DNA from 4 places in the Streptomyces sclerotialus genome. Region 1 is predicted to be linked to each of the others. Evidence: riboswitches for the same ligand, from Rfam matches in the RefSeq annotation. Region 1 holds a riboswitch; each other region holds the start of a gene.

The links. Region 1 has a riboswitch for cobalamin ahead of AAC944_RS31480 (ABC transporter ATP-binding protein). Riboswitches for the same ligand answer to the same signal wherever they lie in the genome.
Region 2: it holds a riboswitch for cobalamin, as region 1 does, so the genes downstream of both, metE (5-methyltetrahydropteroyltriglutamate--homocysteine S-methyltransferase) here and AAC944_RS31480 (ABC transporter ATP-binding protein) in region 1, are expected to answer to the same signal.
Region 3: it holds a riboswitch for cobalamin, as region 1 does, so the genes downstream of both, AAC944_RS02875 (energy-coupling factor ABC transporter permease) here and AAC944_RS31480 (ABC transporter ATP-binding protein) in region 1, are expected to answer to the same signal.
Region 4: it holds a riboswitch for cobalamin, as region 1 does, so the genes downstream of both, AAC944_RS12075 (SCO2321 family membrane protein) here and AAC944_RS31480 (ABC transporter ATP-binding protein) in region 1, are expected to answer to the same signal.

The regions. Positions count from the first base shown of each region.
Region 1 covers NZ_JBFOHP010000002.1:7,152,505-7,160,111, forward strand. The annotation lists gene AAC944_RS31470 (Rossmann-fold NAD(P)-binding domain-containing protein) at 1-49, shown strand, start outside; gene AAC944_RS31475 (DUF72 domain-containing protein) at 79-969, opposite strand; gene AAC944_RS31480 (ABC transporter ATP-binding protein) at 1,042-1,707, opposite strand; cobalamin riboswitch at 1,760-1,932, opposite strand; gene AAC944_RS31485 (CPBP family glutamic-type intramembrane protease) at 2,065-3,054, shown strand; gene AAC944_RS31490 (ABC transporter substrate-binding protein) at 3,119-4,600, shown strand; gene AAC944_RS31495 (ABC transporter permease subunit) at 4,627-6,462, shown strand; gene AAC944_RS31500 (ABC transporter ATP-binding protein) at 6,443-7,489, shown strand; gene AAC944_RS31505 (ATP-binding cassette domain-containing protein) at 7,486-7,607, shown strand, end outside.
Region 2 covers NZ_JBFOHP010000002.1:6,804,695-6,812,301, forward strand. The annotation lists gene metE (5-methyltetrahydropteroyltriglutamate--homocysteine S-methyltransferase) at 329-2,647, opposite strand; cobalamin riboswitch at 2,811-3,035, opposite strand; gene AAC944_RS29950 (GAF domain-containing protein) at 3,618-4,802, opposite strand; gene AAC944_RS29955 (flavin-containing monooxygenase) at 4,976-6,793, shown strand; gene AAC944_RS29960 (LCP family protein) at 6,992-7,607, opposite strand, start outside.
Region 3 covers NZ_JBFOHP010000002.1:605,152-612,758, reverse strand. The annotation lists gene AAC944_RS02895 (cation-translocating P-type ATPase) at 1-2,737, shown strand, start outside; gene AAC944_RS02890 (energy-coupling factor ABC transporter ATP-binding protein) at 2,771-3,634, opposite strand; gene cbiQ (cobalt ECF transporter T component CbiQ) at 3,631-4,380, opposite strand; gene AAC944_RS02880 (energy-coupling factor ABC transporter substrate-binding protein) at 4,386-4,775, opposite strand; gene AAC944_RS02875 (energy-coupling factor ABC transporter permease) at 4,772-5,473, opposite strand; cobalamin riboswitch at 5,504-5,686, opposite strand; gene AAC944_RS02870 (fructosamine kinase family protein) at 5,779-6,645, opposite strand; partial or broken gene AAC944_RS02865 (low molecular weight protein-tyrosine-phosphatase) at 6,642-7,110, opposite strand; gene AAC944_RS02860 (heme-binding beta-barrel domain-containing protein) at 7,256-7,607, shown strand, end outside.
Region 4 covers NZ_JBFOHP010000002.1:2,718,134-2,725,740, forward strand. The annotation lists gene lanKC (class III lanthionine synthetase LanKC) at 1-676, opposite strand, end outside; partial or broken gene AAC944_RS12065 (aldehyde dehydrogenase family protein) at 1,000-1,302, opposite strand; partial or broken gene AAC944_RS12070 (MBL fold metallo-hydrolase) at 1,303-1,422, shown strand; cobalamin riboswitch at 1,527-1,666, shown strand; gene AAC944_RS12075 (SCO2321 family membrane protein) at 1,844-3,103, shown strand; gene AAC944_RS12080 (SCO2322 family protein) at 3,100-3,804, shown strand; gene AAC944_RS12085 (energy-coupling factor transporter transmembrane component T) at 3,801-4,964, shown strand; gene AAC944_RS12090 (ABC transporter ATP-binding protein) at 4,961-6,607, shown strand; gene AAC944_RS12095 (ECF transporter S component) at 6,693-7,553, shown strand.

The sequences.
Region 1 (7,607 bases):
CGGGCTCAGCGCGGCGCGCGAGCGCGAGCTGCTCGACGCGCTCGGCTGACGGCGGCGGGGCCGGCCGCGGTGTGGTGTTCAGCCGCGGTGGCCGGCGCCGGCCAGTAGGTGCTGCATGTGTTCCGCCGCGCGTACCGCCGCGTCCCCGCAGCAGTTGTTGAAGAGGACGTGGACCCGGTCGGTCCGCGCGGCCATGTCGTGGATGCGCGGTACCCACTCCGCCAGCTCCGACGGTGCGTAGGCGTAGCGGAAGCGGTCCTCCTTGCTGCCGCTGCCCCACGAGGCGCTGCGGCCGTGGAAGCGGACCACCGCCGTGTGCGCAGAGGTCACCGGGGTGACCGGCGGGACGGAACGGGGGAGCGTCCGGGTCATGTCCACGGCCACGGCCGCCATGCCCAGCTCCGCGAGAAGCGCCGTCGTCCGCTCCGCCTGGTCCCCCTGCCACCAGGCCGGGTGACGGAACTCGACGGCCACGGGCCACCCTTCGGTCCGCTGCCGGCATGCGGTGAGGAACGTCTCCCACCGGCTGCCGGGCGCGCACCACGGCGGGAACTGGAAGAGGAGCGTGCCGAGGCGGCCGGCCCGGCGCAGCGGCTCCAGCCCCTGTCCGAACCGGTCCCAGACCTCGTCGAGCAGCGCCGGGTCGGTGCCCCGCGCGGCGCCCGGCCGCTCGCGTGCCGGCCGTAGGCCGGGCGGGAGCGCGTGCGGTGCAGTGGGGTGCCCGGTGAGCAGGGAGAACGCCTTCACGTCGAAGCGGAAGCCGTCCGGTGTGCGCTCCGCCCACAGTGCGCTGTTCCGCGCGCTGGGCAGTGCGTAGTACGTGGCGTCGACCTCCACGACGGGGAACCGCTCGGCGTAGTACCGCAGCCTGCCTTCCGCGTCCCGGCGTCCCCGCGGATACCAGCCGCTGCGTACCAGCGCCTGGTCCGTCCACGAACACGTACCGACCGCGATCCCACTGCTGTTCATGGCGCCCGCGTACCCCGTGTCGCGGGGAGCAGCCGTGCTGCGTGGCGATCGGCGTTCCAGCGGCCTTCCCGGTCACCGCCCCCGGCCCGTCCCGGAGGCAGGCGGGTGAGCGGGGGCGGACGTGTGCGTGTGCAGGAAGCGGATGTGGGGCCGGTCCTCGGGCCCGGACCGGGTGATGCGCGCGCGTACCCCGTACACGCCCGCGACCATCGTCTCGGTCAGCACCTCCTGCGGGGTGCCGCCGGCCACCACCCGGCCCTCCTTGAGGACCACGAGCTGATCGCAGTACATCGCCGCCAGGTTCAGGTCGTGCAGCGCGATGATGCTGGTGAGGCGGAGGCCGGCGATCAGGTTCAGCAGGTCGAGCTGGTGCCGGATGTCCAGGTGGTTGGTCGGCTCGTCCAGCAGCAGTTCACGCGGCTCCTGGGCGAGGGCGCGGGCGATCTGGGCCCGCCGGCGTTCGCCGCCGGAGAGGGTGTGCCAGTGCCGGTGTGCCTTGTCGGCCATGCCGGTTCGGGCCAGTGCGGTACGGACGGCCTCCTCGTCCGCCGCCGACGCCGGCGTCCATGCGCTGCGGTGCGGGACGCGGCCCAGGCGTACGACGTCCAGTACCGTCAACGCGCTCCGGGTTTCGGCCTGTTGGTCGACCACGGCGACGCGCCGGGCGACCGTCCGGCGGCCCGTGTCACCCAGCCGGCGGCCGTCGAGGGTGACGGTGCCGGAGTCCGGGGCGAGCACTGGCGAAGCCCGGTCTGCGGTGTTCCCCCCGGCGCGGCACGCACCGGAGGCCGCCAGCAGGTCTTCGGACTCGGGGTCACCCGGACGGGACGCCTTCCCGGACCGCGTGCGCCGTCCAGTGGCCGATGCCCCGCCCGTCACCCTCACCGCTGCGCGTCAGTTCCGGATTCGCACCGGATTCCCTGACCCATACATGTGCACATGCGCATGCAAGGTACGACTGGCCCACGCAGCTACCACAGGCACTTCACGGCACCGGCCGGCGACCGGAGGTGGGAGCTCCCGCCCGCGTAGACCGAAGGATGTAGCCGGCTTTCCCTCCTGAGCAGGAGGTCGGAGGCGGTGCCGACGGCGACGATGCCAGAGGTACGAGTCGGCGACACGAGGTACGAACGCGAGGTCCGGGCAGGTATGCGGCGGAGCGGGACGATCAGAGAACGACGGACGGCGGACCTTCCCCGCCCCGCCCCCACCACGTCGCGTACGGCGGCGGTGGGCCGGGCCCTGGCCGGTGGTCTGGTCATGGCCGTCGCGCTGGGATGCGGTACGACCCTGGGCACGGCCGTCGCCGACCGCGTCGGTGCCTCGGGCCTGGCGGCGCGCCTGATCCCGGCCGCACTCGTCAGTGTGCTCGCCGTGCCGGTCGTCGTCGCCGTGCACCGGCGCCGCGCGGCGGCTCCGCTCGGTTTCGGCGGCCCCGGCGCGAGCGTACGGGCGTTCCTGACGGGCGTCGGCGTGACGGCGGCAGCGGCGGCACTCGTACTCGGCGCGGCCACGGCGGGCGGGATGCTGCGCTGGTCGAGTCCGGACCTCGGCACCCTCGCCGGGTTCCTCGTCTCCAACGCGGTGGTCGCCCTGCTGCTCGAAGCGCTGCCGGAGGAGACGACGCTGCGCGGCCACACCTGGACCGCCCTGCGCGAGCGCTTCGGCGGCACGGTCACCGCACTGGGCACCACGGCGGTGTTCCTGCTGGTGCCGGCGGCGTCGACGGTCGTGGAAGCCGGGACGGCCCGGCTGCTCGGCCGGGCTCCGCAGCCGATCGGCTTCGCGCCCGACGGGCAGCCCCCGGCCGACTACCTGATCCTGCTGGCGGTCTTCGGGCTGACCCTCGTCGCGGCCCGTACGGCCGTGCGCCGGTCCCCGCTCTGGGCCGCCATCGGGGCCCACCTGACGTTCCTGAGCGTCAATCGCCTCCTGCTGGAGGGCGACGCGCGGGGCGCGGGCTGGTCGGCGGAGCTCATGACGCCGGACGCGGTCCTGCTCGTACCGGCGTACCTGCTGCTCGCCGCCGCCGGATTCGCGGTGTGCAGGCGCTTCGGCCGCGGTCCGGAGAACGGGAACTATTGAAAACGATTGTCATCGTGTTACCTTTTCCCGTCTCCTCTTGACCGTCCCTTTACCGGAGAGTTCCGTGCGCCTGCCCGCCCGCCTCCTGTCCCTAGCCGTGGCCTCCGTACTGCTCACCGGCTGCTTCTCGGCGTCGTCCGGTCCCGGTGGCACGTCCTCCGAAGGTGAACGGATACGCGTGGCGATGATGCAGCCGCCGCGTTCGGGCCTCTCCCCGCTCTCCGACGACGCCTTCAAGCTCTCCCGCTGGTCCACGGCCGAGACGCTGGTGAAGCTGGACGCGGACGGGAACGCGAAGCCCGCGCTGGCCACCGACTGGCGGCGCGACGGCCGCAGTTGGACGTTCACCATCCGGGACGGCGTCACCTTCCACGACGGCACCCGGCTCACGCCCGAGGCCGTCGTCCGCTCCCTGACCAGGGCCGCGACCGCTTCCCCCAAGCCCCGCATCCTCGACGGCGTCGAGCTCACCGCGAAGACCCGGGGCGACTCGGTCGTCGTCACCACCGCCGAGGAGGACCCGCTCGTCCCGCAGCGCCTCAGCTCGCCGCAGCTGTCGGTCCTCGCGGCCAGGGCGTACGGGAAGAAGACGGTGGACCCGGTCGGCGCGGGCACCGGCCCCTTCGAGCTCACCGACGTCCACGGCACCTCCTCGGCGACCCTCGACCGTTACGACGGCTACTGGGGTCGCAAGGCCCAGGCCCCGGGCATCGACGTGACCTTCGTACCCGACGGCACGGCGCGGGCCGCGGCGCTGCGCAGCGGCGAGGCCGACATCGTGGAAGCGGTGCCGGTCTCGCAGGCCGCGGTGCTCGACCAGGACCTGATCACCGAGGTGCCGATGCCGCGCACCAACACGCTGTACCTCAACACCGGGAAGGGCGCCTTCGAGGACGCCTCGGCGCGGGCGGCGGTCCGGGAAGCGATCGACGCGAAGTCGATCGTCAAGGGCGTGTACGAGGGCCGGGCCGATGTCGCCGAGGGACTGCTCGGCCCCGCGCTCCCCTGGGCCGACGGTCTGCGGACGCCGGTGAAGCGGACGGCGGCCGGTGCCGCACCCGGGAAGACGATCACCATCGGTACGTTCACCGACCGGGCCGAGCTGCCCGAGGTCGCCGCGACGCTCCAGCAGCAGCTCCGCAAGGCCGGCTTCAAGGTGAAGCTGGAGATCCGCGAGTACGCCAACATCGAGTCGGACGCCCTGGCGGGCAAGTTCGACGCGTTCCTCCTCTCCCGCGCGACCGTCCTCGACTCCGGCGACCCGGCCGCTTACCTCTACAGCGACTTCGGGTCCGACGGCTCCTTCAACATCTCCCAGCTCGCCGACGGGAAGGCCGACAAGGCGCTGGCCGAGGCCGGCCGGCACGAGGTCGGTGACGCGCGCCGCAAGGCGGTCGTCGAGGCCGAGGCGGCGGTGCTCGCGACGGATGCGGCGGTGCCGCTGCTGCACGAGCGTGTGATCCAGGGCGACGCCGCGCGCGTCACGGGCGCGGCCCACGACCCGCGCGAGCGCGAGCTGGTCACGGCGGAGACCCGCATCAAGTGAGCCCCGAACGTCGCAGAGAATCTTTCGTGAGGCGGCCGGTCGGCGCCGCCGGGCCGGTCCGCGTGCTCTGCCTGGCCGGTGTGGTGGCGGCGGTCGGACTGCTGCCCTGGCTCTCCGGCCGGGACCCGGCGCTGACCGTGCTGCGAGCCCGGTCGGCCGAGCAGGAGGCGACCCCGGAGGCACTGGCCGCGATCCGCGCCGACCTGGGACTGGACGTGGGGCCGCTGTCCGCGCTGGGGCGGTGGGCTCTCGGGGTGCTGCGCGGGGACCTCGGCACCTCGTGGGTCTCCGGCACCGACGTCCTGCCGTCCGTGGTCGCCGGGCTCCAGGTGTCCCTCGGCCTGATGGCCGCCGCCTTCGGCGTCGCTGTGCTGCTGGCCTGCGTCCTGGTCGCGCCGGTGCTGGTGCGGGGGCGCGGCTCGGCCGGGGCGCTCGCCGCGATGCTCGCCGCCGTCCCCGAGTTCCTGCTCGCCACGGTCGCGCTCCTGGTGTGCGGCGTGTGGCTGGGCGTCCTGCCCACGTCCGGCTGGCAGGGCCCGCAGTACCTGGTGCTGCCGGCGGTCGCCCTCGGCGTGCCCGCCGGCGGGCTGCTGGGCCGGCTCGTCGCGGACGCGCTGCCCGCCGTCCTGGACGAGCGGTGGGTGGCGCTGTGGCGGGGCGCCGGGGCCGGGCGGGCCCGCATCGCGGCGGCGGCGCTCCGGCGCGTACTGCCGCCCCTCGTCCCGCAGTTCGGCATGGCGGCCGTGGGCCTGACCGGCGGCGCGGTCGCCGTGGAGACGGTCTTCGCGGTGCCCGGCATCGGCCGTACGGCACTGGGCGCGGCCAAGTCCCAGGACCTGCCGCTGCTCCAGGGCGCCGTGCTCGCCCTGCTCGCCCTCGGCCTGGCGGCGGGCGCGCTGGCGGCACTCGTCCGGCGCAGGCTCCTGGGCCCGGCCCTGCGCGACGCGGGGCTGACGCTGCCCGCGCCGCGTCCGGTGCGCGCGCATCCGGCGGTGCCGGTGGTGCTGGGTGCCGTCCTGCCGGCCGCCATCGGCTGGGGTCTGCTGCGCGACCCGTACGCGGTGGACACCACGGCCCGGCTGCTCGCCCCGTCGTGGGCGCATCCGCTCGGTACCGACGGACTGGGCCGTGACGTGCTGGCCCGCCTCGGGCACGGTGCGGCCTCGACGGTCGGCACGGCGGCCGCGGTGTGCGCGCTGAGCCTGCTGGTGGCGCTGGCCCTCGGCTTCCTGCCGGGGGTGGCGACCGGCGCAGCGGACATCGCGAACGCGCTGCCCCCGGTGATCGTCGGCATTCTGGTCGCGGCGGCGGCAGGGCCCGGCACGGGCGGCGCGGCCCTCGCGGTGGCCCTGATCTCCTGGCCGCCGCTCGCCGCGCACGCGGCGGTCCTGGTGCAGGAGGTCCGCGCGTCGGCGTTCCTCACCGCCCAACGGGCCATGGGCGCGCCGCCCTGGTGGATCCTGACCCGGCACGTGCTGCCGTCCGTCGCCGGGCCCGTCACCCGGCACGCGGTCCTCCGCCTGCCCGGCATCGCCCTCGCCCTCGCCTCCCTGGGCTTCATCGGACTGGGCGCCCAGCCGCCCGCGCCCGAATGGGGGCTGCTGCTCGACGAGTCCCGCGCGTACGTGGAGCGGGCCCCGTGGGCGGCGCTGGCCCCGGCCGTCGCGCTGGCCCTGCTGGCGGGCCTCGCGGTGTCGACGGCGGCGTACGCGGACGACCGCCCGGCGTCGGACGGCCGCCCCGCCCGCCTCCGTGGCGCCGTGACCGGCCGCGCCACCCGCTCCGGCCGGTCCTCCCGTCCCGCCCACCACCTCGACGCAACTCCCCGGAAGGAGACGTCCGTTGAGCGCACCGCACCGTGATCAGCACGCCGATCCGCTCCTCTCCGTACGCGACCTCCGGATCTCCTTCGACGGCACCGACGTGGTACGCGGCGTGTCCTTCGACGTCAGCGCCGGCCGGACGCTGGCCGTGGTGGGGGAGTCGGGCGCGGGCAAGTCGCTGACGGCGCGGGCGCTGCTCGGCATGCTCCCGCGCGGCGCGACGGCCACGGGGAGCGTACGGCTCCGGGAGAGCACGGGAGCCCGCACCCAGCTGGTGGGCGCCGCTCCCCGGACCGTCGCCGCCCTCCGCGGCCGGCGCGTGGCCCTCGTACCGCAGGACGCCCTGTCCGCACTGTCCCCCGTACACCCGGTGGGCGACCAACTCGCCGCGGCCGTACGGTCGGTGTCCCGCGTCTCGCGCAAGGAGGCCCGCGCACGGGCGGTCGCCGCCCTGGACCGGGTGGGCATCGCCGACGCCGCGCGCAAGGCACGGGCGTACCCGCACGAGTACTCCGGCGGGATGCGGCAGCGCGCCGTGATCGCCATGGCGACCGTCAACGAACCGGCCCTGGTGGTCGCCGACGAACCCACCACCGCCCTCGACGCCGGGATGCGGGAGCAGGTGCTGCGGGTCCTCGGCGAGCGGCGGGCGGCGGCCGGGGCCGCCCTCGTGCTCGTCACCCACGACCTGGCGGTGGTCAGGGAGCACGCCGACCGGGTGCTGGTGATGTACGCCGGGCGTCCCGTCGAGCAGGGGCCGGCACGGCAGGTGCTGGACCGCCCCCGGGCGCCCTACACCGCGGGGCTGCTCGCCTCGCTGCCGCCGGACGGGCCGGGGGGCCGCCGCACCGGCCGGCGGCTGCCCGTCATCCCCGGCGCTCCGCCCGCCCCGGACGGGCTGCCGCCCGGCTGCGCCTTCGCGCCGCGCTGTCCGCTGGCCGAGGACCGCTGCCGTACCGAGGAGCCGCTGCCGCGGCCGGCCGGCGACGGCCACGAGGTCACCTGCCATCGCCGGGACGACGTGCCGTACGCGGCGTCCGGCCTGTTCCTGGAGCAGCCCGCATGACGACTTCCGTGCCCGGGAACACCGGTGCGCCCCTGCTGGACGTCCGCGACCTCGTCGTGCGGTACGGCACCGTCACCGCCGTCGACCACGTCTCGTTCACCCTGGACGCGGGCGAGAC
Region 2 (7,607 bases), 350 kb from region 1:
CTCATCGGGCGCTTTCCCTGCGCATTCCGCGAAGGCGGCAGACGCGACCTCAGCCCAGGCGGAAGCGCAGTCGGCAGATGACGCACGAACGGTCACCGTGCGGGGACCGCCCGGACGCGCTGGTCAGGACGGACATACGGGTGCTCCTCCGGCATGCCGAGGGCCGGCATGCCGAGGACCGGCATGGCGGGGTGCGCCGGGGGCGGCGTACGGCTTCGCCGTCGCGTCCGAGGACGCCGGCACGTCGGCGCCGGGGCCGGGCCCGGGGCACTCGTCGGTGCCCCGGACCCGTGTGTGCTTTGTGTGCCCTGCGGCAGGGCGCCCGCGGTCAGCGCGTGAGCAGTTCCGCGCGGACGGTGTGCGCCGCGGCGACCAGGTTCTCCAGCGCGGCGCGGGTCTCGGGCCAGCCGCGGGTCTTCAGGCCGCAGTCGGGTTTGACCCACAGCCGTTCGGCGGGGATGGCCTGAAGGCCGGTACGGAGCAGGCCGGCCGCCTCCTCCGCGCTCGGTACGCGCGGGGAGTGGATGTCGTACACGCCCGGGCCGGCCTCGCGCGGGTAACCGTGGGCGGCCAGTTCGCGGGCGACCTGCATGTGGGAGCGGGCGGCCTCCAGGCTGATGACGTCCGCGTCGAGGTCGTCGATGGCCTGGACGACGTCGCCGAACTCGGCGTAGCACATGTGGGTGTGGATCTGGGTCTCCGGACGCACGCCGGACGTGCTGAGCCGGAACGCCTCCGTGGCCCACGCCAGGTACGCCGGGCGGTCGGCGGCGCGCAGCGGCAGCGTCTCGCGCAGCGCCGGCTCGTCCACCTGGATGACGGAAACGCCTGCCGCCTCCAGGTCGTTCACCTCGTCGCGCAGGGCGAGGGCGACCTGCCGGGCGGTGTCGCCCAGGGGCTGGTCGTCGCGGACGAAGGACCAGGCGAGCATGGTGACGGGGCCGGTGAGCATGCCCTTGACGGGCCGGTCGGTCAGCGATTGGGCGTACGTCGTCCAGCGCGCGGTCATCGGCTCGGCGCGGGAGATGTCACCGGCCAGGATCGGCGGGCGGACGTAGCGGGTGCCGTAGGACTGCACCCAGCCGTGCTGCGTGGCGAGGTACCCCGTCAGCTGCTCGGCGAAGTACTGCACCATGTCGTTGCGTTCTGCCTCGCCGTGCACCAGGACGTCCAGCCCGGCCTTCTCCTGGAAGGAGATGACCTCCTGGATCTCGGCCTTGATGCGCTCCTCGTACCCGGCCGTGTCGATCCTGCCTGCCCGCAGATCGGCGCGGGCGGTGCGCAGTTCGCCGGTCTGCGGGAAGGAGCCGATGGTCGTGGTGGGCAGCAGCGGCAGGCGGAGGTGGGCACGCTGGGCCGCGGCCCGGTTGTCGTACGGCTGCGAGCGGCGGGTGTCGGCCTCGGTGACGGCGGCGGTACGGGCGCGGACGGCCGGGTCGCGGGTGAGGGGGGAGTGGGCACGGGTGGCCAGGTCGGCGCGGTTCGCGGCGAGTTCGGCGGCGATGGTGTCGGTGCCGTGCGCGAGGCCCTTGGCGAGGGTGACGATCTCGGCGGTCTTCTGGCGGGCGAAGGCCAGCCACCGCAGGATCTGCGGGTCGATGTCCCGCTCGGGGGCCGTGTCGAGCGGGACGTGCAGCAGGGAGCAGGAGGCGGACACGTCGACGCGGTCGGCGAGGCCGAGGAGGGTGCCGAGCGTGGCGAGGGCGTTCTCCAGGTCGCCCACCCAGACGTTGCGGCCGTTGACGACACCGGCGACCAGGCGCTTCCCGGGCAGTCCGCCGACGGCGGCGAGCGCGTCGAGGTTGGCGGCTGCGGCCTCCGTGAAGTCCAGCGCCAGGCCCTCGACCGGCGCCTTCGCGAGTACCGGCAGGGCGTTGCCGAGCCGGTCGAAGTAGGAGGCGACGAGCAGCCGGGGCCGGTCGGTGAGGGCGCCGAGGTCGCGGAAGGCGCGTTCGGCGGCGTTCAGCTCGGCCGGCGTGCGGTCCTGGACGAGGGCGGGTTCGTCCAGCTGTACCCACTCGGCGCCGGCGGCACGCAGGTCGGCGAGGACCTCGGCGTAGACCGGGAGCAGCCGGTCCAGCAGCGTCAGCGGGTCGAAGTCCGGGGCCACGCCCGGGGCGGGCTTGGCGAGCAGGAGGTAGGTGACGGGGCCGACCAGGACCGGCCGGGCCGGGAGGCCCAGGGCCACGGCCTCCTTGAGCTCGGTGACCTGCTTGGCGGAGTCAGCGGTGAACACCGTGTCCGGGCCCAGCTCCGGGACCAGGTAGTGGTAGTTGGTGTCGAACCACTTGGTCATCTCCAGCGGTGCGACGTCCTGGGTGCCGCGCGCCATGGCGAAGTAGCCGTCCAGGGCGTCCGCCGCGACGGCTTCCCGGTGGCGGTCGGGGATCGCACCCACCATGACGGTGGTGTCCAGCACGTGGTCGTAGTACGAGAAGTCGCCGGTGGGGACCTCGTGGATGCCGGCCCCGGCGAGCTGCTGCCAGTTGGTGCGGCGCAGTCCGGCGGCGGTGCCGCGGAGGACGTCGGCGGTCACCCGGCCCTTCCAGTAGCCCTCGACGGCCTTCTTCAGTTCGCGGTTCCGGCCCTGGCGGGGGTAGCCGTACACGGTGGCCCGTGCTGCCGCGGCTGCGGACTTCGCTGTCACGGAGATCTCCTTCGCGAGATGAATCCCTGAGATCCCGGCAACGGGACGAGAGCGCGAAGGGTGACGGACCAGGCGGTCCGGCCTCGCGCGGCAATGCGCGGCCAGCCGCCTGGTATGCACGCCGACCCGCCCTCGGGGTCACCGGGATGTCCGCGCACGAGTCGTCCGTGCACGGGCAGTGGCAGGTCTTCGGACTCGCGAGCACGTCCTCATCGGTACCGACGAGGACACCTACTGGCCGTCGCTTCCCAGGCCCTTCGGGCCCAGTGCGTATGACGGCGGTCGTTCCCGCTCACCGCTGCGGGGCAGTCCCGGATTCCCACCGGGTTCCCTCTTACGACGCCTCCCGCCTGGCGGACGGGGCGAACCAGCTGCACGGGTCACCCTAAGGGACCGGTCAGCGGCGCGGCGGGTCCCGTCCGGCATTCGGAGGGTGAGCTGGAACACGCCCCAGTCAGGAGTACGGCATGACCCATGACTCCCCGCCGCCGTCGCCGCCATCGTGTCGCCGCCGCCGTCGTCGCCATCGCCCCCTTCGCCGCGGTGCTGCCGCTCGACCACTGCCTCGGCGGCCGTTCCGACACACGCCGTATCCCCGAGCTCTACGACCGGTCCCGGGTGCTGGACCGGGGCTTCGTGGCGTGGGTCGGCGGCGCTGCCGCGTCGGTGCCCTTCTGGCGGTCCGACCTCTACACGGGACCGTTCGCGAAGGCGTTCCCGGAAGCCGGCGACCTTGAGGGCGTTCGTCGCCGCCGGTGCGGGCTCGCTCATCTACCTGCTGACGTACCGGCTCAAGCCGCTCTGGACGAGGGACACGGCCGACGCCCCGGACCGGACACCGAGTGCTCCCGACCGCTCCGAGGCAGTGGCAGGCCGGCGGCACCGACGGGGAGCAGGGTCCGGCGACGTCTGTACTCCCGGGCGTCGCCTCGGGCCGTCCCGGCCGGTCACGCGAAGCGGGCGCAGCCTCTCACCGTCCGGGGCGAAGGGTGAGCCGTACGCCCTCGGCGAGCCGGTAGGGACGGGTGGCCACGACGGCTCCGAGGAGCCGGCGGAGCCGGCTCACCTCCGCCCGCACCGTGACGAGGTGGCCGGGATCGCCGAACATCGACCGGCTCAGCGCGGCCGCGGTCAGGCCGGCCGGGCCCGCCGCGTGCAGCAGGGACAGGATCTCGGCGTGGCGCCTGGTGATGCTCCGGCACCAGGCGGTGTCGCCGGAACTCGCCCGCAGTACCGGCGTCCCGGACAGGTCGAGATCGAGCAGCACGGTGCGGCCGCTGCCCACCGGGCGGACCAGCCAGCCGTCGGCCAGCTTCTCCGGCAGCCAGGCGCCGAGCCCGGGTACGGCGACGGCCTGGCCGGCCCGCGGTGCGGCGATCCGGTCGCCCACGGCGACGCCCGCACGGTGCGCGACCCAGCCGTCGTCGTCCACGACCAGGGCCGGGCCCGTGCCCCCGGCCAGCAGCGGTTCGGCCAGCTGCCGCAGCGCGGCCAGCCGTTCCTGGTGCGACCGCCACAGCTCCGCCTCGGCCAGCCGTGTCGCCGTCTCGACCAGCACGCCGACCGCGGGGTGCAGGGACAGCGCCGGGCCGCTGATGTCGATGACTCCGAGCACCTCACCGGTGCGCGGGTCGTGGACCGGATGAGCACTGCAGTACCAAGCGTGCTGGCCCTGTTCGAAGTGCTCGCCGGCGAGGAGCTCGACCGGCGCGGCCTCGGCCAGCGCGGTGCCGATCGCGTTCGTGCCGACCTTGGCCTCGGTCCAGTCCGCGCCTTCGGTGAACCCGAGTGCGTCGGCCCGGCGGCGGACCGCGGCAGCGCCCGCCCGCCACAGGACGGCGCCGTCGGCATCGGTCACCACGAGCATCATGGTCGCCGCGTCCGAGGTGGCGGTGAACATACCGGCGATGCGGTCGACGACGTCGCGCAACGGTGAGGCGGACCGCCGCCGCGCGACCTCGTCCGCCGCGAAGAAGTCGCGCTCGTTGACGCGGTCCGCGATCAGGCCGAGCTGCCGCATCCGCGACCAGGAGTGGGAGACGATGTCGCGCGGACGTACCGGCGGGCGGGTGCCGGCCATGACCGCTTCGTGCATCCGGACCAGGTCCCGGGCGTGGATCGGGAGGCTCCGGCCGGGTGGGACGGCGCCGTGCACGCGTACCACCTCCCGGCCTGGCGCACCGTCGCGTCGGCCGGTTCAGGATAGGAGCCGGCCGGGGCGACCGCCACGGTCCTGCACGTGTGCAATTCGGCGCAACCCTTGCCGCCGGACCCCCGGACACAGTGTGATCGGCGCTACAGCATGGATGCCGGTCGGAGGGAGTTCCGATGACACAGACGCTGGACGCGGTGCAGCAGGACCGTTCACCTCAGGCGCGGGTGGACGACTGGCTCGCCCGCTTCGAGTCCGCACTCGCGGCTCGGGACGTGGCGGCAGCGGCCGCGCTGTTCGCCACCGACAGCTACTGGCGGGACCTGGTGGCCTTCACCTGGAACATCAAGACCGTGGAGGGGCGGGCCGGCGTCGCGGACCTGCTCACCGGCTGCCTCGCCACCACCGAGCCGTCCGGGTTCCGCACCACCGAGCCCCCGGCGGAGGCCGGTGGCGTCACCGAGGCGTGGATCGAGTTCGAGACCGCGGTGGGGCGGGGGAAGGGCCATCTGCGGCTGACGGACGAGGGCGCGTGGACGCTGCTGACCAGCCTTCGCGAGCTCAAGGACTTCCCCGAACCGCGGGGCGACCTGCGGCCCAAGGGCACGCGGCACGGCGCGATCGCCGACCGCCGCTCCTGGGCCGAGGAACGGGAACTGGAGCAGGCACAGCTGGGGTACGACCGGCAGCCGTACGTGGTGGTCATCGGTGGCGGGCAGGGCGGTATCGCGCTCGGTGCCCGGCTGCGCCAGCTCGGCGTGCCGTCCCTGGTCGTGGAGCGCAACGACCGGCCGGGCGACTCCTGGCGCAAGCGGTACAAGAGCCTGTGCCTGCACGACCCCGTCTGGTACGACCACCTTCCCTACCTGCCCTTCCCGGACAACTGGCCGGTGTTCGCGCCGAAGGACAAGATCGCGGACTGGCTGGAGATGTACACCCGCGTGATGGACGTGCCGTACTGGACGCGGTCGGAGGTCACCTCGGCCGCGTACGACGAGACGACCGGGACCTGGCGGGTCCTGGTGGACCGGGACGGCGAGGAGGTCGTCCTCACCCCGCGCCACCTCGTGTTCGCCACCGGCGTGTCGGGCAAGCCCCACCTGCCCTCGTTCCCCGGCATGGACCAGTTCGCGGGCGAGCAGCACCACTCCTCACAGCACCCGGGCCCGGACCGGTACGCGGGCAAGAAGGCCGTCGTCATCGGCTCGAACAACTCCGCGCACGACATCTGCGCGGCGCTGTGGGAGCACGGCGCCGACGTGACGATGGTGCAGCGCTCCTCGACGCACGTCGTACGGTCGGAGTCCCTGATGGAGCTGGGCCTCGGGGACCTCTACTCCGAACGCGCAGTACGCGCCGGGGTGACCACCGAGAAGGCCGACATGGTGTTCGCCTCGCTGCCCTACCGGATCATGCACGAGTTCCAGATCCCGGTCTACGACAAGATCCGCGAACGCGACGCCGACTTCTACGCACGCCTCGCCAAGGCCGGTTTCGCGCACGACTGGGGCGACGACGGGTCGGGCCTGTTCATGAAGTACCTGCGCCGCGGCTCCGGCTACTACATCGACGTGGGCGCGGCAGAGCTGGTGGCCGACGGCCGGATCAAGCTCGCCCACGGCCAGGTCGACCACCTCACCCGTACCGGTGTCGTACTCGCCGACGGCACCGAACTGGACGCCGACCTCGTCGTCTACGCGACCGGCTACGGCTCCATGAACGGCTGGGTCGCCGACCTGTGCGGCCAGGAGATGGCGGACCGGGTCGGCAAGTGCTGGGGACTGGGCTCGGACACGACCAAGGACCCCGGCCCGTGGGAAGGCGAACAGCGCAACATGTGGAAGCCCACCCAGCAGCCGGGTCTGTGGTTCCACGGCGGGAACCTGCACCAGTCCCGCCACTACTCGCTCTACCTCGCCCTGCAGCTGAAGGCGCGCTACGAAGGCCTCCCCACCCCGGTCTACGGCCTGCAGGAGGTCCACCACCTCGCCTGACCGCGTGGGCGCCCCACACCTCCGCGCCACGGTGGGAGAGCGCCCGCTCCCACGGAAGGCCGTGCGGCACGCGCGGGTCCGAGCGGCCGTGGCCCGGGGTGAGGGGGACCTGGTCCAGGGTGGGGCGGGCGGCTGCGCGCCGCGAGCCCAAGGGCGGCCGAGGTGCTGGGAGCCAGCAGCCACCGGCCGCCGGTCCCGCTATCTGCTCGGGCGCCTTGTCGGTGTCGTCACCGGGCGGTCGTGTCTGAGTTCGGCGAAGAGCCGCCGGGACTGTTCCTCGTCCCACGTGATGACGCTGCCCTTGCGGGTGGGGACGCCGATGCCGGAGACGGGGACGTTGATCTGCTTGCCCTTGCCGCCGGTGACGCTCCGGACCGCGCGGAACAGCCTTGTGAGGTCCCGCAGGTCCGTGCCCTTGTCGACGACGAGGGTGTCCAGGCCCGCGTCGACGGTCGGGTAGATCTCGGCCGGGTCGAGGAGGGTGCCGGGCTCGGCGGCCTGGTGGGCGAGGGACGCGAGGAACTTCTGCTGGTTCTTCGTGCGTCCCAGGTCGCCCTCGGCTTCCTGGTGCCGCTGGCGGACGAACGCGAGTGCCTGCTTGCCGTCGAGGGTCTGGCAGCCCTTCTTGAGGTCGGCGCCGGACTTCTCGTCCTTGATGCCGCGCTCCAGGCACATCCGGACGCCGCCGACGGCGTCGACGATGTTCACGAAGCCCGCGAAGCCGATCTCCGCGTAGTGGTCGATCCGCAGCCCGGTGTTGTACTCGATGGTGCGGGCGAGGAGTTGGGGCCCGCCGTAGGAGAAGGCGGCGTTG
Region 3 (7,607 bases), 6.5 Mb from region 1:
GCTGGTCGCCACCGGCGCCCAACGGCGCGGGCTCTCCTTCCTCACCGGCGCGCAGCACGGCCCGGTCAACGCCGCGGCCCTGGGCGCGCTCCTGACGGGCTGGCGGGCGGCCCTCGGCGTGGCCGCCGCAGCGGCCCCGCGGCCGCGGCCCCGCGTACCGTGGCACGCCCTGGAGCCCGAAGAGGCCGAGGCCCGGCTGCAGGAAAGCCGCCCCGGCGCACCCACGCCGCTGGCACGCGCGGTGACGACGACGCGTGGCGCGGCCGCACGGGTGACGGGCCATCCGGTCCTCGCACCGGCCCGGTGGTCGGTACGGCTCGCCAACGCGGTACGGGCCGAACTGGACGACCCGCTCACCCCCGTCCTCGCGGTCGGCGCGGCGGCCTCCGCCATCGTGGGGTCGGCCGTCGACGCGGTCCTCGTCGTCGGCGCGATGGGCATGAACGCGCTCGTCGGCGGCGTCCAGCGGCAGCGCGCCGAACAGGCCCTGACCGCACTGGCCAAGGGCCAGAAGCAGCAGGCGCGGCGCGCCGACAGCCGTGACGACGACGCGCCGGCCACGGTCGACGCGGCACGGCTGGTACCGGGCGACCTGATCAAGCTGGACGTGGGCGACGTGGTGCCCGCGGATGCGCGCCTGCTGGAACTGACCGGCCTGGAGGTCGACGAGTCCGCCCTGACCGGCGAGTCGCTGCCCACCACCAAACAGATCACCGCGACCCCGCAGGCGGCCATCGCCGACCGCCGGTGCATGGTCTTCGAGGGCACCACGGTGGTCGCCGGGCAGGCCACCGCCGTCGTGGTGGACACGGGGGAGCACACCGAAGCCGGCCGGGCCGTCACCCTCGCTTCCCGCACCCCGCCGGCCGCCGGTGTGCAGGGCCGGCTGAAGGAACTCACCGGCAAGGCGTTGCCGCTCACCTTCGCGGGCGGGGCCGCGGTCACCGGGCTCGCCCTGCTCCGGGGCCGCCCGATCCGCGAGGCCGTCGGCGGTGGTGTGGCCGTCGCGGTCGCGGCCGTCCCCGAGGGGCTTCCGCTGGTGGCCACCGTGGCGCAGATGGCGGCCGCCCGGCGCCTGACCCGGCGCGGCATCCTGGTACGTACTCCCCGTGCCCTGGAGGCCCTCGGGCGGGTGGACACGGTGTGTTTCGACAAGACCGGCACGCTGACCGAGAACCAGCTGCGCGTGGCCCGGCTCGTCACCGCCGACGGGACCGTGTGCGAGCCGGACGAGGACGATGCCGTCGACGTCCTGCGGCTGGCGGGCCGGGCCTGTCCGCAGGAGGCCGAGGACACCGCGGGGCGGCAGGCGCACGCCACCGACGAAGCCGTCCTGGCCGCCGCCCCGGCCGACCCCGACTGGACGGCCAAGGCCGGCCTGCCCTTCGAGGCGAGCCGCGGCTACACCGCTGCCGTCGGCGAATCCGGGGCCGGGGATGCGCTGCTCGTGGTCAAGGGAGCCCCCGAAACCGTCCTGGACGCCTGCGAGGACCTGCCGGCGGAGGCGGCCGAGTGGGCCCACTCGCTCGCCGGCGCGGGACTGCGCGTGCTCGCCGTCGCCGCCCGTACCCTCACCACCGGCCACGACCCCGACGAACTCGTCAACGAACCACTGGCGAAACTGCAGTTCGCGGGATTCGTCGCACTCGCCGATGCCCCGCGGCCGGGCTCGGCCCCCATGATCGAAGAACTGCGGGACGCCGGGCTGAAGCCGGTCATGCTGACCGGCGACCACCCCCACACCGCGCGCGCGATCGCCGTCGCACTGGGCTGGCCGGACGACACCGGTGTCGTCACCGGTGAAGAGCTCGCGGCCGCCGACCGGGCGGGCCGCGCCCGCCTCCTGCGCGACGCGGGGGTCGTCGCCCGCGTCGCTCCGGAACAGAAGCTCCAGGTGGTCGAGGCCTTGCGGGCCGCGGGCAAGGTCGTCGCGATGGTCGGCGACGGCGCCAACGACGCCGCGGCCATCCGCGCCGCCCATGTCGGTGTCGGACTCGCGGCCCGTGGCTCGGCCGCCGCCCGAAACGCCGCCGACCTGGTCCTGACCGACCCGGACCTGTCCGTACTGGTCGAGGCCGTGCGGGAAGGGCGGGCCCTGTGGCGCAGCGTCGCGGACGCCATCAGCATCCTGATCGGAGGCAACGCCGGTGAGGTCGGTTTCACCGTGCTCGGCACCCTGGTCTCCGGGGCGTCGCCGCTGTCCACCCGTCAGCTCCTGCTCGTCAATCTGCTGACGGACATGTTCCCCGCGATGGCCGTGGCCGTGACACCACCGGACGACCGGAACGCCGAGGAATCCACCACGCCGGGCAGCGCGCCGGTCGGTACCGGTGCACTGGGCGCTCCGCTGCTGCGCCAGATCCGCCAGCGGGGCGTCGTGACCGCGCTGGGTGCCACCGTCGCGTGGCTGGTCGGCCGTTTCACCCCTGGCACCATGCGCCGTACCAGCACCATGGCCCTGTGCGGTGTCGTCGGCTCCCAGCTCACCCAGACCCTCACCGGCCGCCACCGCAGCCCCCTGCTGTGGGCGACCACCCTGGGCTCCGCCGCCGCCCTGATGGCCGTCGTACAGACACCCGGCCTCAGCCACTTCTTCGGCTGTACCCCACTGGGGCCCGTGGCCCTCGCGGGCGTGGCCGCCGCCGTCCTGGCCACCGCGGCGGGACCACGCCTCATGCCATCCGTCGAACGACTCCTCACCCACCTCCAGAGCCGGGCCGCACCGACCGCCTCGTGAAGACGGCGCGGGGTGCCACCTGGTCCTCAGCCGTCAGTCGTCGGCCGGTATCGGGGGAGTGGCGAGGGCAGCCGCCACAGCGGCCAGTTCGTCCGGCGTACGGGGGCCGGGTGCCGTGTCGGTCAACAGGCCCTGGCTGCGGAGCAGATGAGCGGCGGCGACGCCCCACGGGAGCCGCAGGCCCGCCTGGTGCAGGAGATCGGTGCGGGCCAGCATGGCCGCGACGGGCCCGGTGTGCGCTCCGGAGGGCGTCAGCAGGGCCGCGTCGTCGGCCCAGCGCAGGGCGAGGTCGACGTCGTGCGTGGCCATCACCACGGTGGTGCCGGACGCGCGCAGTCGGCCAAGGGTGGCGAGCAGCCGTTCCTGGCCGTCCGGGTCGAGCCCCGCCGTCGGTTCGTCGAGGATCAGGACGCGGGGCCGCATCACGACCGCGCCCGCGATGGCGGTCCGCTTGCGCTGCCCGTAGGAGAGCAGGTGGGTGGGCCGGTCGGCCAGCGCGGTGATGTCCAGGGCGGCGAGCGCCTCCTCGACGCGGGCCCGTGCCTCGGCATCGGACAGGCCGAGGTTCAGCGCCCCGAACGACACGTCCTGGGCGACGGAAGCGGCGAACAGCTGGTCGTCCGGGTCCTGCACCACCAGCTGGACGGTCGTCCGCAGCCGGGTGAGCCCCTTGCGGTCGTAACCGACCGGCTGCCCGTCGACGGTCAACCGGCCGGTGCGCGGCCGCAGTCCACCGCTGAGCAGCCGCATCAGCGTGGTCTTGCCGCTGCCGTTGCGGCCGAGCAGCGCCAGCGCACGGCCCTCGGGCACCTCGAAGTCGAGATCGCTGAGTACGAGCGGGCCGTCCTCGTACGCGTAGGACGCGCCCCGCAGGGCGACCGGTACGGGGGCGCTCATGACAGCGGCCTTTCCAGGACGAAGGTGAGGGCGGCCAGGCCCGCGAGGAGTGCGGCGCTGACTGCCGTGAAGCGGACGGAGACCCGGGCCTCGGGCACCAGTACGCGCAGGGTGCCGTCGTAACCGCGCCCGGCGAGCCCGGTCTGGAGACGTGCCGCCCGGTCGAAGGCCCGCACGAAAGCGGTGGCGCCGAGGCCGCCCAGCGAGCGCCACGTGGCGGCCCGCGTGGTGTGCCCGAGCCGGGCGGCCTGGGCCTCCCGGATACGGCGTACGGAGTCCAGGAGCAGGAAGCTCATGCGGTACGTCACCAGGGCGACGTCCACGACCGCTGCGGGCACCCCGGCCTTCACCAGTCGCGGCAGCAGATCGGACATCGGGGTGGTGAAGGCGAACAGGAGCACGCCGAGGGAGGCGGCCGACGTACGCAGCAGCAGGCCTCCGGCGCGGGCCGGGCCGCCGTCGGCCAGGGTGACGAACCCGTCGGGCCCGCCGATCTGGACGAGCAGGGTCAGCGCACCGGTCACGCAGAAGCCCAGCGGCACCCGGTAGGCACGCCACAGCCGGCGGACGGGCACGCCCGCCGGGCCCAGCAGTACGCCGAGCGCCGTCAGCAGCACCAGGGCCGCGCCCGGCCACGGTGGCAGCGAGATCGCGAGGACGGTCAGACCCAGCCCGAGTACGGCCTTGTCCACGGGATGGCGGCGGCGCCAGCGGCTGCTGTGCGCCGTCGCGTCGATCGGCAGCACGGGGCTCAGGCCCCTTCGTCGTCGGACGCGTCCGGGGCGCCCTCGGGACGCGTGGCGTCCTGGCCGGCGACCGTGGCGTCCCGCCGGGCCAGTGCCCGCGACTCGCCCTGGCGGCGGCCCTTGCGCAGGCCGAAGTAGTAGGCGAGGACACCCGCGCCGAGGGCCGCCTGGAGGGCGAAGAGCGCGGACTCGATCTCGCCGGACGGCGGTTCGTACAGCGGTGAGAACCACGGCTCGTAGTCCGGCTCGATCTCGGTGATCGCCGTTTCCGCCTCGGCGTCGGCGCCCGTGAACGGCTCCTTCTTGTGGTCACCGAGGCCGAGGGCCAGGGGCAGTACGGCGAGTGCGGCCACGGCGAGCAGCAGCAGTGCGTTGATCTTGGTGTTCCGCTTCATCGGGCCACCTCCTCGACCCCGGCCTGGTTCTGCTTGCCGGTCAGCAGCACGCCCAGCCGGGTGAGTTCCCCCTTGCTGGACTGCACCAGCAGGCGCATCACCAGCACGGTGAGCAGCCCCTCGCTCACCGCGAGCGGGATCTGGGTGACGGCGAAGATGGCGCCGAACTTGCCGAGCGCTCCCAGGAATCCGCTGCCCGGGTCGGGGAACGCGAGCGCCAGCTGAACGCTGGTGACGCAGTAGGTGGACAGGTCGGCGACGAAAGCGCCGAAGAACACCGTGACCATCAGCGGTACGTCGTACCGCCGCAGCAGCCGGTAGACGGCGTAACCGGCCCAGGGGCCGACGATCGCCATGGAGAAGACGTTGGCACCCAGGGTGGTCAGGCCGCCGTGCGCGAGCAGCAGCGCCTGGAAGAGCAGGGTGATGGTGCCGAGCACCGCCATGATCGGGGGCCGGAACAGGATGGCGCCCAGCCCGGTACCGGTGGGATGGGAGCAGCTGCCCGTCACCGAGGGCAGCTTCAGCGCGGACAGGACGAACGTGAAGGCTCCCGACGCACCGAGCAGCAGCGTGCTCTCGGGATGTGCTCTGACTTCACGGGTGAGGGAGCGGACTCCGTGGACGACGAACGGCGCGGACGCGACGCCCCAGGCGACGGCGTGCGCCGGAGGCAGGAAACCCTCGGCAATGTGCATGGCTCAGCAGACCCTCTCCAGCACCTCGTGGATGGTTGACGCGCCTTGGCCGGTCTCCTGGCTTACGGGTACCACCGCCCGTGCTCCGCCTTCCCGGGTCCGAGGACCCAGTGGCTGCCCGCGAGGGCCGGAGCCGGACTTCCCGATCACAGTGGCGAGGGCCGCACCGGCATCACACCGGAATTCCCGTTCACCAAGGCGTGGTGACAGTAATGCCCACATGAGGGCGGTGACAAGCGGTCACGGTCGGGAGCGCGGTCCTCGCGTCCCCGGCCGGAAGGCGTCGTACCGGTATGCGTGGTGGGTCAGCGGGCCAGGGCGGCCCGGGACACCGCGAGGGCCTGCTCGGCGTAGCCGCGGCCGAAGAGCACCGCGTGCACCAGCAAGGGGAACAGCTGGTGCAGGCCGATGCGGTCGGCCCAGCCGTCGGCCAGCGGCGCCGCTTCCTGGTAGCCCGCCAGGACCCGGTCCAGGCCGGGGCAGCCGAACAGGTGCAGCATGGCCAGGTCGGTCTCGCGGTGACCGCCGTGCGCGGCCGGGTCGATCAGCCAGGCGTGGCCGTCGGCACCCCAAAGCACGTTGCCGTTCCACAGGTCGCCGTGGAGGCGGGCGGGCGGCTCCGCCGGGCCCGCCAGTTCGGGCAGCCGGTCCACCACTTGCTCGATCACGGTGGCCTCGGCGGGGCGTACCGTGCCGTCGTCGACCGCTCGGCGCAGGTAGGGCAGCACCCGGTGCTCGCCGTACCAGAGTGGCCAGTCGGTGCCGGGGACGTTGCGCATGGGCGCCAGTCCGATGGTGGCGTCCCGCGGGCCATCGGGGGGCGGGGCGCCGAACGCGGGCGCGCCGGCGGCGTGCAGGGCGGCCAGCTCCCGGCCGAGCGCGGCCGCTGCCGCTGCGCTCGGCCGGCCGGACGCCACGTGGTCGGTCACCAGCCAGCGCCCCTCCTGGCCGTGCACCGCCGGGACGCGGACCGCGTCGGCCCCGGCCAGCCAGCGCAGCCCGGCGGCCTCGGCCCGCACCGCGCCGGCGCCGTCACCGCGCTTGACCATCACCGTCCGTCCGCCGTCGAGCGTGACCTCGGCGAGCGCGGAGGACACCCGCCGCTCGCCCGCCACCGGCCGCCCGGTGAGCCGGGCCGCCACGGCTCCCGGGCCCTCACCACCCGCGGTCATGCGTCGTCCAGACGCTCGCGCACCCAGGCGAGCAGGCCGGGCACGGCAGCTTCGATCATGGCCAGCACCTCGTCGAATCCCTCCGGGCCGCCGTAGTACGGGTCGGGCACTTCCAGCCCGCCGGACGCCTGCGGGTCGAAGGACCGCAGCAGCCGGACCCGGGACGGCTCCGGCACCAGCCGGCGCAGCGCCTTCTCATGGCTCCGGTCCATCGCCAGGAACAGGTTCGGCGTCCAGATGCTCGGCACCGACCTGGGCCGCGACGTGCCGGGTCGGGTAGCCGTGCCGGGCCAGCACCTCGCCGGCCCGTTCGTCGACGGGTTCACCGGCGTGCCAGGGACCGATGCCGGCGCTGCTGACCCGTACCGCGCCGTCCAGCCCCGCCCGGCGCAGATGCTCGGCGAAGACCAGCGCGGCCGAGGGGGACCGGCAGATGTTGCCGCTGCAGACGAAACAGATATGCACGGACCCCAGCGTACGGCCGCCGCCCCCGGTGCCACCGTACGTCGCCGATCACCGGAGCCGGGATGTCGCAGGTCACGCGGACGCCCCGGACACGCCCTAGGCTGCCACCCGGCAGCGGACTCGACACGACCCAGGAGCGCACCTCATGACCGGACCCGTCCGGAACCTCCCGTACCCCGACGCCCTCGGACCGGACGAGGCACCCGCGCCGCACGCACTGCTCGCGCCCCTGACCGGGCTGCTGGGCACCTGGACCGGGCGGGGGAGCGGCGGGTATCCGACGCTCGCCGAGGACTTCGCGTACGCGCAGGAGGTCACCTTCAGCCACGACGGCCGGCCCTTCCTCCACTACGAGGCCCGGGCCTGGCTGCTCGACGGCGACGGCGCGCCGCTGCGCCCCGCGGCCCGGGAGAGCGGCTGGTGGCGGCTGCAGCCCGAGGGGCGGGTGGAGGCACTGATCACTCAGCCCACCGGGATCACGGAGATCCTGGTGGGCC
Region 4 (7,607 bases), 4.4 Mb from region 1:
GGTGCGGGGCCAGGAAGTCCGGCAGCCGCACCCACTCGGGCGGCCGGAAGGCGGGCTCGTGGCGGTCGGGGACCAGCCGGCCCTCGGCGTTCTCGATGGCGGGCACCAGCGCCCCGGTGCCGTCGACGCAGTACCGCCGCGCGAACCCGCCGTACCGCACGTACAGCGGGCCGTCGTGCCACCGCAGGTCGCTGAGGATGGAGGGGCCCGGCTCGCCGTCCAGCAATGAGCCCAGCTCCTCCAGAATGCGATGGCATTCCGCCTCGTCCAGCGGGTAAATGGTGGCAAATTTGCCGCTCGACGCCCGGTCCGCGTATTTGGAATTCCGCAGCCGCAGCGGTCGCGGACCCGGCACGAATTTGAACGGTACGGCCCGGGAGACGCAGTAGTCCCACACCTTGGAGGCAATCTTCTCCGCATTGTCCGGGCAGGCCGACACATGTACCTTCCACCCCTGGGCCGGCCTGCCCGGACGCGGGTTCCCCTCGCTGTCCACGGGATTCACGTGGAGCCAGTCCCCGGAGAGGAAACAACGCCACCCTTCGGGGACCGCGCGCTGCGCCGCTTCGTACACCGCACTGTCGTCAGCTGCGGCACCTTCCCCGACGGACAAACGGTCCGGGGTTTCATAGAAATACCTGTCAGCCAGGCAGTACACCTCGTACCGCTTGTCCATCGTCTCCCCCCTCGGCGGCGTGGAGAAGAGATTTCCACGTGCAAGGGGGAGTGGACAGTCACAGACGTCATGAGGTCACCGTGAGGAACGCATGAGTAACTCTAAGTACGAACCAGCTGGTCGCACGCACGTTCGCCTGGCGTTACTCCTCCGGCGGGAAGAGTGCTTCCCCGGAGACGGCCTCCGTAATCAGGATCGCCTCGACCGGACAGCTTTCGGCCGCCACCAGCACCGCCTCCCCGGCGTCCACCTCGCCCTTCACCGGGTGGGACTGCCACGCGGAATCCAGCCGGAACCCCTCCGGCGCCGTGCTCGCGCACAACCCCCGCCGGGAGGTGGATCATCTTGTGGTCCAGGTACGCGCCGTACCCTTCGGGGCCGGGCTCCCGCCCGATGCCACTGTTCTTGCAGCCGCCGAACGGCCCGAGCGTGTCCAGGCCGAAGGTGTTCACGGAGTACGTGCCGGTCCGCACCCGGCGCGCCACCTCGATGCCGCGCTCGACGTCCGCCGTCCACACCGGCCCCGACAGCCCGTGGTCGGAGTCGTCGGCGATCCGTACCGCCTCCGCCTCGTCCTCGTACGGCAGCAGACAGATCACCGGCCCGAAGATCTCCTCGCGGGCGGCCCCTACGGCTCGCGCACCATCGCCCTCTCCGAGGCCGAGACCCATCTGCGGCGGCTGGTGAAGCGGGGGCCGGCCGAGCCGGTGCCGGGCACGGACCCGGTGGCGTACCGGGCGGTGTGAGGCGGACGCCGTCCGAGCCGTGTGGAGCGGGCTCCTTCCGGACGCCTGGCGTACGGGCCGCCGTACCCGTCCCGTACGTGCCGCGGACCGGCCGCTACCCGCCGGTTAAAGTGTTGCGACAAGTTCATTCGTGCCCGACCGGGGGAAGCCGGTGGAAAACCGGCGCTGACCCGCAGCCGTGAGCCCTGGCGCGCAGCAGCGCGCCGGAGTGAGCCGGAACACCCGGCGGGGCACACCCAAGGCTCCCGCGTACCGTACGGCCGCCCTCCCTCGGCCACCCGGCGCGCGGCACCGTCGAGGTATACGGAGCTGAGCCCGGTGCCACCGCGCCCGCGCACGCCGCGGACGTGGTGCGGCGGAGCGCGGCTGCGTGACCTCCCACCTCGCGCACCCCGCGAACCGACCGAGAGGCACCGACCCCATGGCCATCACGGCCCGCTCCCTCGCCGCCCCGGCGCGCCGCTGCGCCGCGGCCCTGGCCGCCGCCGTGCTGTGCGCGGCCGCTGCCCCCGCCGCGTTCGCCGACACCCCGGCGCCCAGCGCTTCCCCGAAGCTCCCGAAGGGCCTGTACGGCAGCACGGACCCGAAGTACGACGGCGTCTGGCGCCAGTCGCTGGCGCTGCTGGCCCAGGACACCGCGGGCGTGCGCCCGGCGGACCGGGCCGTGGACTGGCTCGCGGGGCAGCAGTGCGCCGACGGCGCGTTCACCGCGTACCGCGCCGACGAGAAGCAGGACTGCGACGCGAAGACGATGCGGGACACCAACCAGACGGCCGCCGCCGTCCAGGCGCTGGCCGCGGTCGGCGGGCACGCCGACACGGTACGCAAGGGCGTCTCCTGGCTGAAGTCCGCGCAGAACGACGACGGCGGCTGGGGCTCGGCGGCCGGCGCCCCGAGCGACGCCAACTCCACCTCGATCGTGATCGGCGCGCTGACCGCCACCGGCACGAAGGCCTCGGCGCTGCCCGAGAAGGACGGCACGTCGCCGTACGACGCGCTGCTCACCTTCCGGCTCGGCTGCGACGTGAAGGAGGCGGACCGCGGCGCGTTCGCGTTCCAGCCCAAGGACGGGAAGCTCACCGCCAACGCGGACGCGACGGCGGCCGCGGTGACCGGGGCCGTGGGGAAGGGCTTCGTCGTCGAGCCGGGCGGGCACGCCGCGAAGAAGACCTCCTGCGAGGAGGCGGCCGAGGACGCCCAGGGCGCCGCGAACTCAGGCGCCGACCACCTCGTCTCCGTCATGGACGCGCACGGCCACCACCTGATGTCCGCCATGCCCGGCGCCGAGGACCAGCCGGACGTCGGCACCACCGCCGACGCCGTGGTCGCACTGGCGGCCGCCGGCCGGCCGGACGACGCGAAGCAGCCGCTGGAGTGGCTCCGCGGGCACTCCGCCGCCTGGGCGAAGCAGAGCGGCCCCGCCGCGTACGCGCAGCTGATCCTCGCCGCGCACGCCACCGGCGCCGACCCGCGCGACTTCGGCGGCACGGACCTCGTGGCCAAGCTGAACGCGACCGGACCGAAGCCCGCCTCCGACGGGTCCGCTTCGCAGGCGGACGAGAAGGACGCCGAGCAGGACGGCGGCGGCATCTCGGTGTGGTGGGTCGTGCTCGTCGGCCTGGCGGCGGGCGCGGGCATCGGCTTCCTGCTGAGCGGCCGCAGGAAGCAGAACCAGCTGTGAGGAACGCCGTACGGTTCGCGCGCGGCGCCGGCGCCCTGGTCCTGGCCGGTACGGCCACGGGCCTGGCCGCCGCGCCCGCGCACGCCGAGGAGTACCGCTACTGGTCCTTCTGGACGGCGGACGCCACGGCACACGGGAAGAGCGGCTGGTCGTACGCCACCGAAGGGCCCTCCACAGCGCGCCCCGAGGACGGCTCCACGGCCGGCTTCCGCTTCACGGTCAGCGCCGATTCCGCGCGCGCCGCGGCCCCGCGTCCGGCGGTCGACTTCGACGCGGTCTGCGGCGGGACGAAGGCCGCCGAGGGCCGCAAGCGGGTCGCGGTCGTCGTCGACTTCGGGACGAAGGCGGACGCCCCGAAGGGCGGGACGCCGCCCGCGGCCCGGACGGAGTGCGCGCGGGTGCCCGAGGACGCCAGCGCCGGAGAGGCCCTCGCCGCGGTCGCCGCACCGCTGCGGTACGACTCCGGTGCGCTGCTGTGCGCGATCGCCGGCTACCCGGAGAAGGGCTGCGCCGAGCAGGCCGGCGGGCCGGCGGAGGAGTCCGCCGACGCGGCCTCGCCCGGCGACGGCGCGACCGGCGACGGCGCGACCGACGGGGACACCGGTGCCGGCGGGCCGTCCACCGGCCTGATCGGCGGCATCGCCGCGGTCGCCGCCCTCGGCGCCGCCGCGGTGTGGCAGGCCCGGCGCCGGCGCCGATGACCGCCCCCGACCGGCTGCGTGCACCCCTCGCCGCCCGGGGGCGCGCGCTGCACGCCGGGGCGTGGTGGCTGTGGGCGCTGGGCCTGGCGACGGCCGCGTCCCGCACCACCAACCCGCTCCTCCTCGGGCTGCTCATCGGCGTCGCCGGGTACGTCGTCGCGGCCCGCCGCACCGACGCGCCCTGGGCCCGTTCCTACGGCGCCTTCGTCAAGCTCGGCCTGGTCGTGCTCGCCATCCGGCTGGCCTTCGCCTTCGTGCTCGGCTCGCCCGTGCCCGGTACGCACGTCCTGGTCACGCTCCCCGAACTGCCGCTGCCCGACTGGGCCCGGGGCGTCCGGATCGGCGGCCGGGTCACCGCCGAAGGCATGGTCTTCGCGCTGTACGACGGGCTGAAGCTGGCCACGCTGCTGATCTACGTGGGCGCCGCCAACGCGCTCGCCAACCCGGCCCGGCTGCTCAAGTCCCTGCCCGGCGCGCTCTACGAAGCGGGCGTCGCCGTCGTCGTCGCGATGACCTTCGCCCCGAACCTGGTCGCCGACGTCCAGCGGCTGCGCGCCGCACGCCGGCTGCGCGGCCGCCCCGACCGCGGCCTCAAGGCACTGCTCCAGGTCGGACTGCCGGTACTGGAAGGCGCACTGGAGCGCTCGGTGGCGCTCGCGGCGGCCATGGACGCCCGCGGATACGGCCGTACCGCACAGGTGCCGCGCGCCGTCCGGCACACCACCACCGCACTCACCCTCGGCGGCCTCCTCGGCATCTGCGCCGGTACGTACGGGCTGCTCGCGGCCCAGGGCGCCGGTTACGGACTGCCGGTGCTGGCCGCCGGGCTCGCCGCCGCGCTCGCCGGGCTGTGGCTCGGCGGCCGGCGCTCGGTCCGCACCCGCTACCGGCCCGACCGCTGGGGACCGCGCGCCTGGCTGGTCGCGGGCTCCGGCGTGGCGGTGGCCGCGCTGATGATCTGGGCGAGCGGGTACGCGTCCACGGCCCTGCACCCGCCGGCCGTACCGCTGACCGCACCGGCGCTCCCCCTCTGGCCGGCCCTGTCGGTCCTGGTGGGCCTGGTACCGGCGTTCGTCGCCCCGGTACCGGCGAACCCGCCGACGAAGCCCGCGAAGCAGCGCCCTCAGCACCCGAAGGACCCGAAGGAGACGACGACGTGATCCGGTTCGAGCAGGTGTCGGTGACCTACGCGGACGCCGGTACGCCCGCCGTCCAGGGGATCGACCTGACCGTCCCCGAGGGCGAACTCTGCCTCCTCGTCGGCCCCTCCGGCGTCGGCAAGTCGACCGTCCTGAACGCCGTCTCCGGCCTCGTACCGCACTTCACCGGCGGCACCCTGCACGGCCGGGTCACCGTCGACGGCCGCGACACCCGCACCCACCGGCCACGTGAACTGGCCGACGTGGTGGGCACGGTGGGCCAGGACCCGCTCTCCCACTTCGTCACCGACACCGTCGAGGACGAGCTGGCGTACGGCATGGAGTCGCTCGGCCTCGCCCCCGACGTGATGCGCCGCCGCGTCGAGGAGACCCTCGACCTCCTCGGCCTCGCCGCCCTCCGCGACCGCGCCATCACCACCCTCTCCGGCGGCCAGCAGCAGCGCGTCGCCATCGGTTCCGTCCTCACCACCCATCCGAAGGTGCTGGTGCTGGACGAGCCGACCTCGGCCCTGGACCCGGCCGCCGCCGAAGAGGTACTGGCCGTGCTCCAGCGGCTGGTCCACGACCTCGGCACGACGGTCCTGCTGGCCGAACACCGGCTGGAACGCGTCGTCCAGTACGCGGACCAGGTCATCCTGCTGCCGGCGCCCGGCGCCGCACCCGTCATCGGCGACCCCGCCGAGATCATGGCGGTCTCCCCGGTTCACCCGCCGGTCGTCGCCCTCGGCCGGGCGGCGGGCTGGTCACCGCTGCCGCTGACCGTGCGGGACGCCCGCCGCAAGGCCGGCGCGCTGCGCGAGCGGCTGGCCGGGCGGTCCCCGGCGTCCCCGGGCGCGGCCGCCGGAGCGCCGCCCTCGGCCGGAGCCGCCGCCGCGCCGGTCGCCGAGGCCGCCGGGCTGTCCGTACGCCGCGGCCGCATCGACGCACTGCACCGCGTCGGCCTGGCCGTACGCCCCGGCGAGACCGTCGCCCTGATGGGCCGCAACGGCGCGGGCAAGTCCACCCTGCTCAACACGCTGGTCGGCAGGCACGAGCCGGCCGCGGGCTCGGTACGGGTGGGCGACGCCGTGCCGCACCGCACCGGCCCGCGCGAGCTGCTCCGCCGGGTCGGCCTGGTACCGCAGGAACCGCGTGACCTGCTCTACGCGGACACCGTCGCCGCCGAGTGCGCGGCAGCGGACTCCGACGCGGGTGCCGCGCCCGGCAGCTGCCGCGCCCTGGTCACCCGGCTGCTGCCCGACGTACCGGACGGCACCCACCCCCGCGACCTCTCCGAAGGCCAGCGCCTCGCCCTCGCGCTCGCGATCATCCTCACCGCCCGGCCACCACTGCTCCTGCTGGACGAGCCGACCCGCGGCCTGGACTACGCGGCCAAGGCCCGGCTGGTGACCGTGCTGCGCGGGCTCGCCGCCGAGGGCCACGCCATCGTCCTGGCCACCCACGACGTGGAACTGGCGGCGGAGCTCGCCCACCGCGTCGTCATCCTCGCCGACGGCGAGATCGTCGCGGACGGCCCGACCGCCGAGGTCGTGGTCTCCTCCCCGTCCTTCGCGCCGCAGGTCTCCAAGGTCCTCGCCCCGCTGCCCTGGCTCACCGTCCCGCAGGTCACCCACGCGCTGGCCGCAGCGGAGCACACGGCATGAGCGGGGAAGAACCCGGCATGAGCGGCGGGGAGCACGGCATGAGCGGGGAGAGCACGGCATGAGCGGGGGAGAGCAAGAGCACGGCATGAGCGGGGGCCGGGGAACGGCGCAGGCTGCCCGTACGGTGCAGCGGCAGGTACGGGCGATCCGGCTCGGGCCGCGGTCGGTGGCCGCGCTCGTCCTGGTCTCGGCCGTCGGCGTGATGGCCTTCGGCTGGCCGCTGCTGGCGGACTCCGCCTCCGGCCTCGCGCACTCCAAGGACGCGCCCTGGCTGTTCGCCGCGCTGCTGCCGCTGCTGCTCGCGGTGGTCGTGGCGACCATCGCGGACGCCGGCCTGGACGCCAAGGCCATCGCCATGCTCGGCGTGCTCGCCGCGGCCGGCGCGGCACTGCGTCCGCTGGGCGCGGGCACGGCCGGCATCGAGCCGATGTTCTTCCTGATGGTGCTGTCCGGGCGGGTGCTCGGGCCCGGCTTCGGCTTCGTGCTCGGCGCGGTGTCGATGTTCGCCTCCGCCCTGCTGACCGGCGGTGTCGGCCCCTGGATGCCGTTCCAGATGCTGTCGATGGGCTGGGTGGCCATGGGCGCGGGCCTGCTCCCTGGGCCCGACCGGCTGCGCGGCCGCCGCGAGATGCTGCTGCTGGCCGGCTACGGCACGCTCTCCTCCCTCCTCTACGGCCTGATCATGAACCTCCAGGGCTGGCCGTACATCGCGGGCCTGGCCTCCGGCGTCTCCTTCGTCCCCGGCGACCCGCTCCCGGAGAACCTCGCCCGCTTCGTCACGTACTGCCTGGCCACCTCCCTCGGCTGGGACCTCCCCCGCGCCCTGCTCACGGTCGTCCTCACCCTCACCGTCGGCCCCGCTCTCCTCAAGGCCCTCCGCCGCGCCACCCGCCACGCGGCGTTCGACACCCCGGTGACCTTCACGACGACGCGCGACGGGGGTTGAGGCGCCCCGGTTGAGGCGCCCCGGGGGCCTCCCCCCTCCCCCCCACCCCGCCCC